DNA from 3 places in the Sideroxyarcus sp. TK5 genome. Region 1 is predicted to be linked to each of the others. Evidence: predicted binding sites of a transcription regulator. Region 1 holds the regulator's gene; each other region holds the start of a gene.

The links. Region 1 encodes sigma-54, which starts transcription at its own class of promoters, with help from an activator protein. Its sites were predicted from a motif close to TGGCACNNTTCCTGCT; they were not measured.
Region 2: the regulator sigma-54 is predicted to act here: its motif matches at 2,405-2,420, upstream of nifL (nitrogen fixation negative regulator NifL).
Region 3: the regulator sigma-54 is predicted to act here: its motif matches at 1,608-1,623, upstream of ACYPYQ_RS03790 (ammonium transporter).

What each region holds. Positions count from the first base shown of each region.
Region 1 covers NZ_BAAHSJ010000003.1:357,565-361,693, reverse strand. Annotated here, with positions in the region: gene lptA (lipopolysaccharide transport periplasmic protein LptA) at 1-333, shown strand, start outside; gene lptB (LPS export ABC transporter ATP-binding protein) at 335-1,057, shown strand; gene ACYPYQ_RS07615 (RNA polymerase factor sigma-54) at 1,087-2,511, shown strand; gene hpf (ribosome hibernation-promoting factor, HPF/YfiA family) at 2,529-2,852, shown strand; gene ptsN (PTS IIA-like nitrogen regulatory protein PtsN) at 2,904-3,359, shown strand; gene hprK (HPr(Ser) kinase/phosphatase) at 3,366-4,129, shown strand, end outside.
Region 2 covers NZ_BAAHSJ010000001.1:325,890-330,018, forward strand. Annotated here, with positions in the region: gene nifA (nif-specific transcriptional activator NifA) at 1-835, opposite strand, end outside; gene nifL (nitrogen fixation negative regulator NifL) at 828-2,372, opposite strand; gene rsxA (electron transport complex subunit RsxA) at 2,629-3,210, shown strand; gene ACYPYQ_RS01630 (RnfABCDGE type electron transport complex subunit B) at 3,221-3,757, shown strand; gene rsxC (electron transport complex subunit RsxC) at 3,754-4,129, shown strand, end outside.
Region 3 covers NZ_BAAHSJ010000002.1:149,047-153,175, forward strand. Annotated here, with positions in the region: gene nuoN (NADH-quinone oxidoreductase subunit NuoN) at 1-873, shown strand, start outside; gene ACYPYQ_RS03785 (NUDIX domain-containing protein) at 953-1,507, shown strand; gene ACYPYQ_RS03790 (ammonium transporter) at 1,660-2,862, shown strand; gene ACYPYQ_RS03795 (HDOD domain-containing protein) at 2,998-3,849, shown strand; gene ACYPYQ_RS03800 (adenylate/guanylate cyclase domain-containing protein) at 3,851-4,129, shown strand, end outside.

The sequences.
Region 1 (4,129 bases):
TTCCGCCAGCGCTATGAGGGCAGCGAGGAGTATGCGGAAGGCTACGGCGAAAGGATCGAATACGACACCCGTGCCGAGACCGTGGACTTTTACGACCGCGCCCGCGTCAAGCGCGGACAGGACGAAGTCCAGGGGGCGCACATCACCTACAGCACCAAGACGGAAGTGTTCAGCGCGCGCGGCGATGAAGCTTCACAAAAGACCGGCAACGACCGGGTGCGCGCCGTGATACAACCCAAGCGGGACAAATCCCCGGCTGCATCCGCCCCGGCAAGCACACTGACCATACAACCCAGCGAGAACCTGTCCACCCCTGCCTCGCAAAGACACTGACATGAGCGAACTCCGTACCGAATCCCTGAAGAAGACCTACCGTGCCCGTACCGTGGTGCAGGATGCCTCGCTGCATGTCAGCAGCGGCGAGGTGGTCGGTCTGCTGGGCCCGAACGGCGCGGGCAAGACCACCACCTTCTACATGATCGTCGGCCTGGTCGCCGCCGACGGCGGAGAGATCACCATAGACGGCGAAAAGGTCACCCATCTGCCCATCCACAGGCGCGCACGGCTGGGTCTTGCCTATCTGCCGCAGGAGGCTTCCATCTTCCGCCGCATGACCGTCAGCCAGAACATCGAGGCGGTGCTCGAGCTGCATGATTATTCCCCGGAAGAGCAGTCGCAGCGTCTCGAAGCGCTGCTGAACGACCTGCACATCACCCACATCCGCAACAACCCGGCGATCAGCCTCTCCGGCGGCGAGCGGCGGCGCGTCGAGATCGCGCGCGCGCTGGCCACCGACCCGCGCTTCATCCTGCTGGACGAGCCCTTCGCCGGCGTCGACCCCATCGCCGTGCTGGACATCCAGAAGATCATCCGCTTCCTCAAGGAGCGCGATATCGGCGTGCTGATCACCGACCACAACGTGCGCGAGACGCTGGGCATCTGCGACCGCGCCTACATCATCAATGCCGGCTCGGTGATGGCGGAAGGCACGCCGGAGGAAATCATCTATAATGAGGGCGTGAGGAAGGTGTATCTGGGCGAGAACTTCAAGCTATAAGAAGCGCCGCCCCTCACCAGACACCCAAGATGAAACCCGCTCTCCAACTCCGTCAATCCCAACAGCTCCTGCTCACACCGCAGTTGCAGCAAGCGATCAAGCTGTTGCAGCTCTCCACATTGGAGATCAATCAGGAAGCCGCGCGCCTGCTGGACGAGAACCCGTTGCTGGAACGGATAGACGACACCGCCAACCAGACCTACAGCGGCAGTAATGACACTGGCACGCAGGTGACTGAACGCACGGAAAGCTCGGCCACCGAGAGCCCGGCCAACGACGAGACGCCGGAGTGGGGTGAACAGAACTTCAGCCATGCGGCAAACAGCAGCCCGGATGACGAGGATGACGGTTATCAGGAAGTCGCTTCCGATCGTCCCAACCTGCGCGAGCATCTGCTTTGGCAGCTGAACATGAGCCTGCTGGACGAACGCGACAAGAAGATCATCGGCCTGCTCATCGACGCACTGGACGAGAACGCCTACCTGGCCCAACCCCTGGAAGAGATCGTGGAGATCTTCCCGGAGGAGCTGGATATCACGCTGGACGATCTGGAGACCGCGCTGGTGCAGTTGCAGCATCTGGATGCGCCCGGCATCGGCGCGCGCGACCTGCGCGAATGCCTGACGCTGCAGCTTCAGGCGATCCCCGAAGACGTGCCGGGACGGGATATGGCCTTGCGCATCGTGGGCGAACATCTGGACTTGCTGGCCGCACGCGACTTTTCCAGGCTGAAACGTCTGTTGCGTTGCGATGATGATGCCTTGCGCACCGCGCAGGATCTGATCGTGCATCTGCAACCCAAACCCGGTATGGCATTCGAGCATCGTGCGGCCGACTATGTGGTGCCAGATGTGCTGGTGGAGAAGGTCGGCGGTATCTGGAAGGCACGCCTCAATCCTGAAGCCATGCCGCGCCTGCGTATCAACCAGGTCTATGCCAACATCCTGCAGCAGCGCGGCGATGCCAGCGCGCAGGGCATGGCGACGCAGTTGCAGGAAGCGCGCTGGTTCATCAAGAACCTGCAGCAGCGTTTCGAGACCATCCTGCGCGTGGCACAGGCCATCGCGCAGCGTCAGCGCCAGTTCTTCGAGCACGGCGACATCGCCATGCGGCCGCTGGTGCTGCGCGAGATCGCCGAGCAGCTCGAACTGCACGAATCCACCATCTCGCGCGTGACCACACAGAAGTTCATGCTCACCCCGCGCGGCATCTACGAATTCAAGTATTTCTTTGGCAGCGGTCTGGCCACCGATGCGGGGGGGGCTTGTTCTTCCACCGCCATCCGTGCCCTTATCAAACAGATGGTTAGCGAGGAAGATACTCGCCAACCCCTGTCCGATAGCCGCATGTCTGAAATCCTGGCACAGCAGGGCATTATCGTCGCCCGCCGTACCGTGGCAAAATACCGGGAATCCATGAACATCCTCCCGGTCAACCTTCGTAAATCACTCTAACCATAAAGGAGCAGGCCATGAACCTCAATCTCACAGGACGCCACATGGAGATCACTCCCGCGATCCGCGAACATGTGATCGGCAAACTGGACAAGGTCAAACGCCATTTCGACAATGTGATCGACGTGAACGTCATCCTTTCCGTCGAAAAGCTGCAGCAGAAGGCAGAAGCCACACTCAACATCAGCGGCAAGACGCTGTTTGCCGAGTCCGAGGACAGCAACCTGTACGTCGCCATCGACGCCCTGATCGATTCACTGGATCGCCAGGTGCTGAAGCACAAGGAGAAGTTCGAAGCACGTCGCCACGACGATTCGGGCAAACATCAGGCAGCAGAGTAAACCGGACGAGGCAGCGACACACGCTGCCTCGTTTCAATTTGGTGAATCAGCATGAGTCTAATCAGCAAGATATTGGCCCCCGACTGCGTGATGCTGGACAGCGAATCCTCCAGCAAGAAACGCGTCTTCGAGCACGTGGGCATCCTGTTCGAGAACACGCTGGGCATCGCGCGCAGCCAGGTGTTCGACAGCTTGTTCGCGCGCGAGAAGCTCGGCTCCACCGGACTGGGACAGGGAGTGGCGATCCCGCATGGTCGCGTCAAGGGTCTGCGCGATGCGGCGGCCGCCTTCGTCAAGATGAAGACACCCATCCCGTTCGATGCACCGGACGGCCAGCCGGTGAAATTCATCTTCGTGCTGCTGGTGCCGGAGCGCGCTACCGACCTGCACTTGCAGATACTGGGCGAACTGGCCCAGATGTTCAGCGAACAGGCCTTCCGTGATCGTCTGGAAGCGACCGACGACCCGACCGAGATGCATCAGCTGTTCAACGACTGGAACCCCTGATCCGCCGTGGCCCAGGTCAATATCAGGCAGTTGTTCCGCGACAAACAGGAGCGCCTCGGGCTCACCTGGGTCGCCGGTGACGGCTCCGAGCGCACGCTCGACAGCGAGACCGTCAACGCCTCCAACTGGGGACTGATCGGCCACCTGAACCTGGTGCACCCGAACTGGATCCAGGTGTTGAGCAATACCGAACTGGACTATCTGCATGATCTCTCTCCCGCCGATCTGGCAACGTCGCTCGCAGCCCTTGACCGGCAAAAACCCTCCTGCCTGATCGTCGCCGGCGAGACCGAGATCCCTAAGGGGCTGATCGATTTCGCCAACCGCACCGAGACGCCGCTGTTCCATTCGCCGCTGGGCAGCGTCCACCTGATGTGGATGGTGCGCCACTACATGGTCAAGGCGCTGGCCGATTCCGCTTCGCGCCACGGCGTGTTCCTGGACGTGCTGGGTGTCGGCGTGATGATCACCGGCGACAGCGGAGTCGGCAAGAGCGAGCTGGCACTGGAGCTCATCACGCGGGGCAACGGCTTGGTCGCGGACGATATCGTCGACCTGTTCCGCATCTCGCCCGAGGCACTGGAAGGTCGCTGCCCGGATCTGCTGCGCGACCTGCTGGAGGTGCGCGGGCTGGGTATCCTGAACATCCGCACCATGTTCGGCGAGACGGCCGTGCGCCGCAAGAAGAGCCTGAAACTCATCGTGCATCTGTATCGTCCGCCGCACGACGACCTGAGCAAGCTGGACCGTCTGCCGCAATCCGGCAAGGA
Region 2 (4,129 bases), on a different contig from region 1:
CGGTGAACGAGCCTTTCTCGTGGCCGAACAGTTCGCTCTCCAGCAAGGTCTCTGGCAGCGCCGCGCAGTTCAGTTTGACGAACGCGTTGCGTGCACGCGGCGAGTTGTAATGGATGGCGTTGGCGATCAGTTCCTTGCCGGTGCCGGTCTCGCCGCGGATCAGTACGGTGGTGTTCCACTTCGCCACCAACCGCACTTGCTCGAAGATGCGGCGCATCGACTGAGTGTGTCCGATGATGTTGTCGAAACCGTATTGCGCGCGCACGGTGCGGCGCAGACCGTCGCGCTCTTCCGCCAGCTCCTGTTTCTCCTGTGCCACTTCCTGCGACAGGCGCACGCTCTGCCCGATCAGGTTGGCCACCATCTCCAGGAAGCGCTTGTATTCGGCGAGCGGGATCAGCACCTCGGTGGAAGGTTGAGCGGCCAGCACGCCGACCACCTTCTTGCCGACCCTGATCGGTACACCGACGAAGGCACCCATGGGGTTGTAGATGCCCATGCGCGACAGGAAGCGCGGCTCGTCCATGATGCGCTCGACCACGATGCTGTCGCCGGTCTTGAGGATGGTGCCGACCACGCCTTCGCCCGGCAGGTAGCTCACCTCCTCGGTCACCGTGTCGGACACGCCGTACACCAGCGACACCTGCAACTCGCCGCTGGCTGCGTCGATCAGGCTGACCATGCCGCGCTCAAGCGACATGCCCTCGTGCAGCGTGTGCAGCACGCCGTCCAGCGTCTGCTTGAAATCGAGCGAATGCGACAGCACGCGGCTCACCTGGTACAACGTCTCCAGCTCGGCACGCAGCTGCTGCAGTTCGATGCGCGGATCAGCCATGCTGGCCTCCTGCGTTGAGTGGAAGTTGCACGCGCATGCGGCAGCCGTTGTGATAGTCGGGGTCTATGTCCAGCGTGCCGCCATGGCGGCTCACGACTTCCTGTGCCATGGCGAGTCCGAGTCCGAGGTGCTGTTTGCCGGCACCTTTTGTTGTGAAGAATGGCTGGAACACGGTGTAGCGCAGTTCGTCCGGCACGCCGGGGCCGCTGTCCTCCACCGTCACTTCCAGATGGTCCTGGTGCACGGTGCAGGCGATGCGCAATTCGCGCGCGCCGCCGCGCCGTTCGTTCATCGCTTCGATGGCGTTGGCCACCAGATGCTTGAACAGGTTTGTCAGCTGTGCGGGATGTGCGGCCAATGAGGCGGGCTGCGCGGCGGGCGACCATTCCACCACGATGCCCGCGCCGAGCAGCTTGGCGGTGGCGAGTTTCAGCACATCCACCAGCACGTCGTTGATGTCGATCAGTTGCAGCGTCTCGTCGTCCTGCTCCGGGATGCAGGCGCGCAAGGTCTCCAGCGCCTCGCGGCTCTTGCTGATGGCTTCCTCCAGTGCGCTGGCGGAGATGTCGCCGGAACCGGCAGGAACACTTTGGTTGGCAAGACGACGCTCCAGCATGGCGGTGGCCGCACTCAGCATGTTGAGCGGGCCTTCCAGCTGGAACACCGCGCCGGCCAGCGTCTCGCGCAATCCCTGGATGCGTTCTTGCTCCGCCAGCAGCGCGCGCAGGCTGTTGATGCGCAGGTCTTCCTGCTGGCGTTTCAGTTCGCTGATGTCCTGGATGGTGAGCAGCAGATAGTGTCGGCGTGCGGGCGCATAGAAGGCGTCGGCACCGACATCCTGTTCCTCGAACCAGGATACCGCGCAGGAGAACCAGCGCGTCGTTTTCTTCGGCGTCTCGATCTGCACTTCGCGCGCGGCGATGTTGCGGTGCTTCTGGTATGCGGTCGTGAACGTCTCGCCCATCTGCGCGCGAAGCGCGGCCAGCAGACGCGCGGCCGGCTCCTTGCCGAGGTCACCGATCAGTTTCTTGTATTCCTGGTTGTCGAGCAGCACATGCTCCTGTTCGTCCAGCAGCACGATGGCGACCTGCGCCGCGTCCACCACCGATTCGATCAATGTCTTCTGGTTCTGCACCTGGCGTTCCAGGCGGTGCACCTCGGTCACATCGCGCTGCATGCCGAGGAAGTGCGTGGTCTCGCCCTGTTCGTTCACCACCGGCGTGATGGTCACGTCGGCGAGATAGCGGCTGCCGTCCTTCCTTTTGTTAACCAGCAATCCGTTCCACGGACGCTGGCGCTGGATCTGCGCCCACAGCGTCTCGTACACCAGCTTGGGCGTGACGCGATAGGACAGGATGGATTCGTTGTGGCCGACGATCTCGTCCTGCCCGTAGCCGGTGATGCGCGAGAACGCATCGTTGGCATAGAGGATGTTGGCGCGCGCGTCGGTGATCGAGATCGCCAGCGCGGCCTGCGCGACAGCCTGCCGGAACAGGTGGGTCGGCAGGTTCTCCGGGGGCTGTATCGGGTCGGACATGGTTACTCCAGATTGGATGACACCATACATTCAGCAATAAGCATGCCCGACTCTTTCTGTTTTGCACTCAACGCCGCAGACACTGGGCGGATTGTTGTGTTTGCTACATCGGTGCCAGCACGGACCCGACAACGACAAGGGTTTTTTGCACCGTGCTGGTGCGGTGCGCGCCCAAATACCTGATTCAGTGCTCCCCCTTTCGGTGCGCGGCAGTTGGCACGGGCCTTGCAGAGCAGGGCACAGGAGAACGAACGCGATGGCTGAGATATTTCTACTGATATTGGGCACGGCACTGGTCAACAACGTGGTGCTGGTGAAGTTCCTGGGACTGTGTCCGTTCATGGGCGTGTCCAAGAAGATGGACGGCGCGCTCGGCATGGGCATGGCGACCACCTTCGTGCTCACCTTCGCCACTGCCGCCAGCTGGATGCTGGAGCACTGGCTGCTGCAGCCGCTGGGAATCCAGTATCTGCGCATCCTCGCCTTCATCCTCACCATCGCGGCGACCGTGCAGTTCACCGAGCTGGCGATCCGCAGATTCAGTCCGGGCCTGTATCAGGTGCTGGGCATCTATCTGCCGCTGATCACCACCAACTGCGCGGTGCTCGGCGTCGCGCTGCTCAACGTACAGGAGAAGAACGGTTTCATGCACAGCCTGTTGTACGGCTTCGGTTCCGCGCTCGGTTTCATGCTGGTGATGCTGCTGTTCACCGGATTGCGTGTGCGCCTCTCTCTGGCGCAAGTGCCCGCCGCGTTCGCGGGTGCGCCCATCGGTTTCGTGGTCGCCGGTCTGCTGTCGCTGGCGTTCATGGGTTTTGCCGGTTTGGCTTCTCATTGAGGAATAAAAGATGTTAGTCGCCGCCATCGTCAGTCTCACCGTCCTCGGCACCGTGCTCGGTCTGCTGCTCGGTCTGGCCGCGCGCTATCTGCGCGTGGAAGGGAATCCGATCATCGCCGAGATCGAGCAGATGTTGCCCGGCTCGCAATGCGGCCAGTGCGGCTACCCCGGCTGCACCGGCGCAGCGCAGGCACTGGCGGACGGTAGTGCGCCGGTCACACTGTGTCCGCCGGGCGGTGTGGCACTGGCGCAGGCGCTGGCGGACAAGCTGGGCGTGGAGGCCGACCTGTCCGGCGTGGAAGACAAGGGCCCGCAGGTGGCCGAAGTGAAGGAAGAGATCTGCATCGGCTGCACGCGCTGTTTCAAGGTCTGTCCCACCGACGCCATCATGGGCGCGGCGCAGCAGATCCATGTGGTGTTCCGCGAAGCGTGCACCGCATGCAGCAAATGTGTGGACGTGTGCCCGACCGAAGCACTGTCGCTGCAAGCGGTGCCGGTGACCTTGCAGTCCTGGTACTGGCACAAGCCAAAGTTGGAGGCAGTGTGAAGATATTCGAAAGATTCTTCTCCGGCATGCGCGGCGGCGTTCACCCCGAGGGCCGCAAAGACCTGTCGGCGGCGCGCGGCATCCGCGCGTTGCCGTTGCCGCAGCAGTTGTTCGTGCCCCTGCAGCAGCACATAGGCGCACCGGCCAAACCGGTGGTCAATGTGGGCGAACGCGTATTGAAGGGCCAGCTCATCGCCGCCGCGCAGGGAAACGTCTCCGCACCGGTACACGCGCCGACCTCTGGCATCATCGTCGCGCTGGGCGACCATGTCGCGCCACATCCTTCCGGCTTGCCGGTGCCGACCTTCACGCTGGCCTGCGACGGGTTGGAGGAGTGGGTGGCATTGCAAGCATGCGACGAGCCGTTCTCAC
Region 3 (4,129 bases), on a different contig from region 1:
GTCATCAAAGCAGGTCAGGGTAACGACATGCTGCTGGTGTTCGGCCTGGCCTTCCTGGTCGCCGGCCTGGCTTTCAAGCTGGGCGCAGTGCCGTTCCACATGTGGGTGCCCGATGTGTACCACGGTGCGCCGACCGCGATGACCCTGTTCATCGGTTCCGCACCCAAGCTGGCCGCCTTTGCCTTCGTCATGCGTATCCTGGTCGAAGCCTTGCAACCGATGATGATCCACTGGGCGGGCATGCTGGCCGTGCTGGCGGTGCTGTCGATGGGCGTGGGCAATATCACCGCCATCGCGCAGACCAACATCAAGCGCATGTTCGCCTACTCGACCATCGCGCACATGGGTTTCCTGTTGCTCGGCGTGTTGAGCGGCTCGCTGGACGGCTACGGCTCGGCCATGTTCTATGCCGTGGTCTACGTGCTGATGACACTGGGCGGTTTCGGCATGATCATGCTGCTGTCGCGCGAGGGTTTCGAGGCGGACAACCTGAACGACTTCAAGGGGCTGAACCAGCGCAGTCCGTGGCTCGCATTCATGATGTTGCTGCTGATGTTCTCCATGGCGGGCGTGCCGCCGACGGTGGGTTTCTATGCCAAGTTCACCGTGCTGAATGCCGCACTGCAAGCCGGCCATCTGCCCTTGGTGATTGCCGCCGTGATCTTCTCGCTGATCGGCGCGTTCTACTACTTGCGCATCGTCAAGCTGATGTACTTCGATGCACCGGAAAGCCACGAGAAGGTTTACATGCAGCCGGACAGCACGCTGCTCGTCTCCATCAACGGCCTGGCCGTGCTGTTGCTCGGCATCATGCCCAATACCCTGATGGCGGTGTGTGCGGCCTCGGTGCAGCAATCCTTGCTGCTGCCCTGATCGGGGAATCGATCGACGGACACTCCCGCTGCGGCGGGAGTTTTCATTTGTGCGGGACGTGAACGAAGGTGGACGAAAAATGGACCTGACCGAAAAGCAACTGGACAGCCGTGTGGTATATGCGGGAGGCTTCCTTGAAGTATTGAAAGACACGGTGCGATTGCCGGACGGCAGCACCAGCACGCGCGAATACCTCACCCATCCCGGCGCGGTCGCCATGCTGGCCATCCTTGACAACGGCAAGCTGTTGATGGAGCGCCAGCACCGTTACCCATGGCACTGCGATTTCATCGAACTGCCTGCAGGAAAGATCGATGCGGGCGAGGACATCCTCGTCACCGCGCAGCGCGAGCTGCTGGAGGAGACCGGCTACGTCGCCCGCGAGTGGACGCATCTCACGACGGCAGCGCCCTGCATAGGCTACTCGGATGAACGCATGGAATACTTCATCGCGCGCGGATTGACCCATCAAGGCAGCAAGCTGGACGAGGGAGAATTCCTCGAAGTGTTCGAATTGTCGCTTGATGAAGCGATGGAATGGATACGCCAGGGCAGGATCACCGACAGCAAGACCATCGTCGGTCTGTTCTGGCTGGAAAAGGTGCAGAAGGAAGGCTGGCTTGCACCAGAATAAGGCATTGCTTTGGTGCGCCATGCACTGTAATGGTGTGCTGCGCGCCATTCAGGGGACTTGCCATCCGATAAATCGCTTATAAATCAGTACGTGATAGTGCTGGCACAGTGCTTGCATGCAGGATTGCGTTTTGCACAATCTCGGAGAATGACATGGAAGAACTCAAGGTCAGTAGTGATGCACTATTCATCCTGCTCGGTGCCATCATGGTGCTCGCGATGCATGCAGGTTTCGCCTTTCTGGAACTCGGCACCGTGCGCAAGAAGAACCAGGTCAACGCGCTGGTGAAGATCCTCAGCGATTTCTCGGTCTCCACCATCGCCTACTTCTTCATCGGTTACGGCATCGCCTACGGCATGCACTTCTTCGACGGTGCCGAGACGCTGGCGCAGAAGAACGGCTACGACCTGGTCAAGTTCTTCTTCCTGCTCACCTTCGCCGCCGCCATCCCCGCCATCGTCTCCGGCGGCATCGCCGAGCGCGCAAAATTCAATCCGCAACTGGCCGCCACGTTCCTGCTGGTCGGTTTCGTCTATCCCTTCTTCGAGGGCATCGCCTGGAACGGTGCTTACGGCGTGCAGGACTGGCTGGCCGCCAGCTTCGGTGCCGGCTTCCATGACTTCGCCGGTTCCGTGGTCGTGCATGCCGTGGGCGGCTGGATCGGCCTCGCCGCTGTGTTGCTGCTCGGTGCGCGCCATGGCCGTTACACCAAGGAAGGTCGCATCTCCGCGCACCCGCCTTCCAGCATCCCCTTCCTTGCGCTCGGTGCGTGGATCCTCACCGTCGGCTGGTTCGGTTTCAACGTCATGAGCGCGCAGACCATCACCGGCATCAGCGGCCTCGTTGCCGTCAACTCTCTCATGGCCATGGTCGGCGGCACGCTCACTGCGCTGTGGATGGGCAAGAACGACCCCGGCTTCGTGCATAACGGACCGCTGGCGGGCTTGGTCGCTGTGTGTGCCGGCTCCGACCTCATGCACCCCATCGGCGCACTCGTTGTCGGCGGCGTCGCCGGTGCGCTGTTCGTCGTCATGTTCACCCTCACCCAGAACCGCTGGAAGATCGATGATGTGCTCGGTGTGTGGCCGTTGCACGGCCTGTGCGGCGCCTGGGGCGGCATCGCCGCCGGCATCTTCGGCCTGCAGGCACTGGGCGGTCGCGGCGGCGTCAGCTTCATGTCGCAACTCGTCGGCACGCTGATGGGCGTAGGCATCGCGCTGATCGGCGGATTCATCGTCTACGGCGTCATCAAGAAGATCGTCGGTTTGCGCCTGGACCAGGAAGAAGAGTTCAACGGCGCCGATCTCTCCATCCACAAGATATCGGCAACCCCGGAGCGCGAATCGGGCTGGTGATCGCGCGGCACATCGTGGTCTGTATCCATGGACGGCACCCCGCTTGGGGTGCCGTCCTGCTTTGTGGCCGGCGCTACACATCCGGCAACCTTCCCCGCGCAACTGGGTAGAATGGCCGGGTCCTAACAACCCAATATGACATTCCCGAACATGATCCGAGGCAAGATCGACTTCAAGAGCGTGCCGGTGCAGGCGGGTGTCATCTCGGACATCATCAATCTCGATATCGAAGCCAGTGATTACTTCCAGCGGCTGGACGATCTGATCGGTGCCGATCAGGGCGTGGCGTCGCTGGTGCTACGGGTCGTCAATTCACCGCTCTACAGTCGCGGCAACAAGGTCGGCACCATCCCGCTGGCCATCAGCCTTCTCGGTTACAGCGTGTTGCGTTCGCTCGCACTGCTGGCCTTCAGTCGCTCCCTGTTCTCCGAGACCCGGCATGAGGCGTTCCGCCTGCACATCTGGCAGCACTCCTTGCTGACCGCGATCGCCAGCCAGCGAATCTGCCAGAGCCTGGGTGAGAGCGGGAATGGCGACGAGGCTTTCATCGCCGGGCTGATGCACGACATCGGCAAGGTGCTGATGTTCACGCAACATCCGAAGTTGTATCAGCAAGTGTTCGACCACATGTTCGCCAGCGACTGCAGCAGTGCCGAGGCGGAGCAGAGGTTCTTCGGCTTCGATCACTATCAGGTGGGGGCCGAGGCGGTCAGGGAATGGCGCTTGCCGGATCGTTTCAATGCCTACATGGGCGCGGCGCTGTCGCACGCCGTGGAGGCGAACGCCATCTCGACCAGCCTGATGGCGGCCAATGTCCTGCTCAAGTCGGCGGGCATAGGAGCCAGGGCGGTCGAGACGCCCGAAGCCAGAAGGTCAGGCCTGCAAGCATGCGGGCTGGACGATGCGTTGTGCGACAGTCTGTTGCAGGACGCATTCATCGACAGTCTCAGAGAGTCCGAGATATACAAGCTATGCATGAGCAGCTGACATGAATGACTCGGCAGTCCACACCACATCGGTCACTTCGCTGGAACACAGCATCTGGCCCGGCCTGAAGGCGGAGCTGGAACCGTCGCTGCAACGCCTGGGACTGTCGCGACTGGCGATACCGGTCATGTTGCTGCTGCACGATGCGGTCGACCTCGCGGTGCGGGCGATGCACTTCGATGCATTCCGGCGCTTGGCAGAGGACGAGTTCGGCATGCTCGCGGGCGACAACGCTGCAGACCTGGAAGCCCTGTTCAACGCCGAGGTGGGCGAACACGGT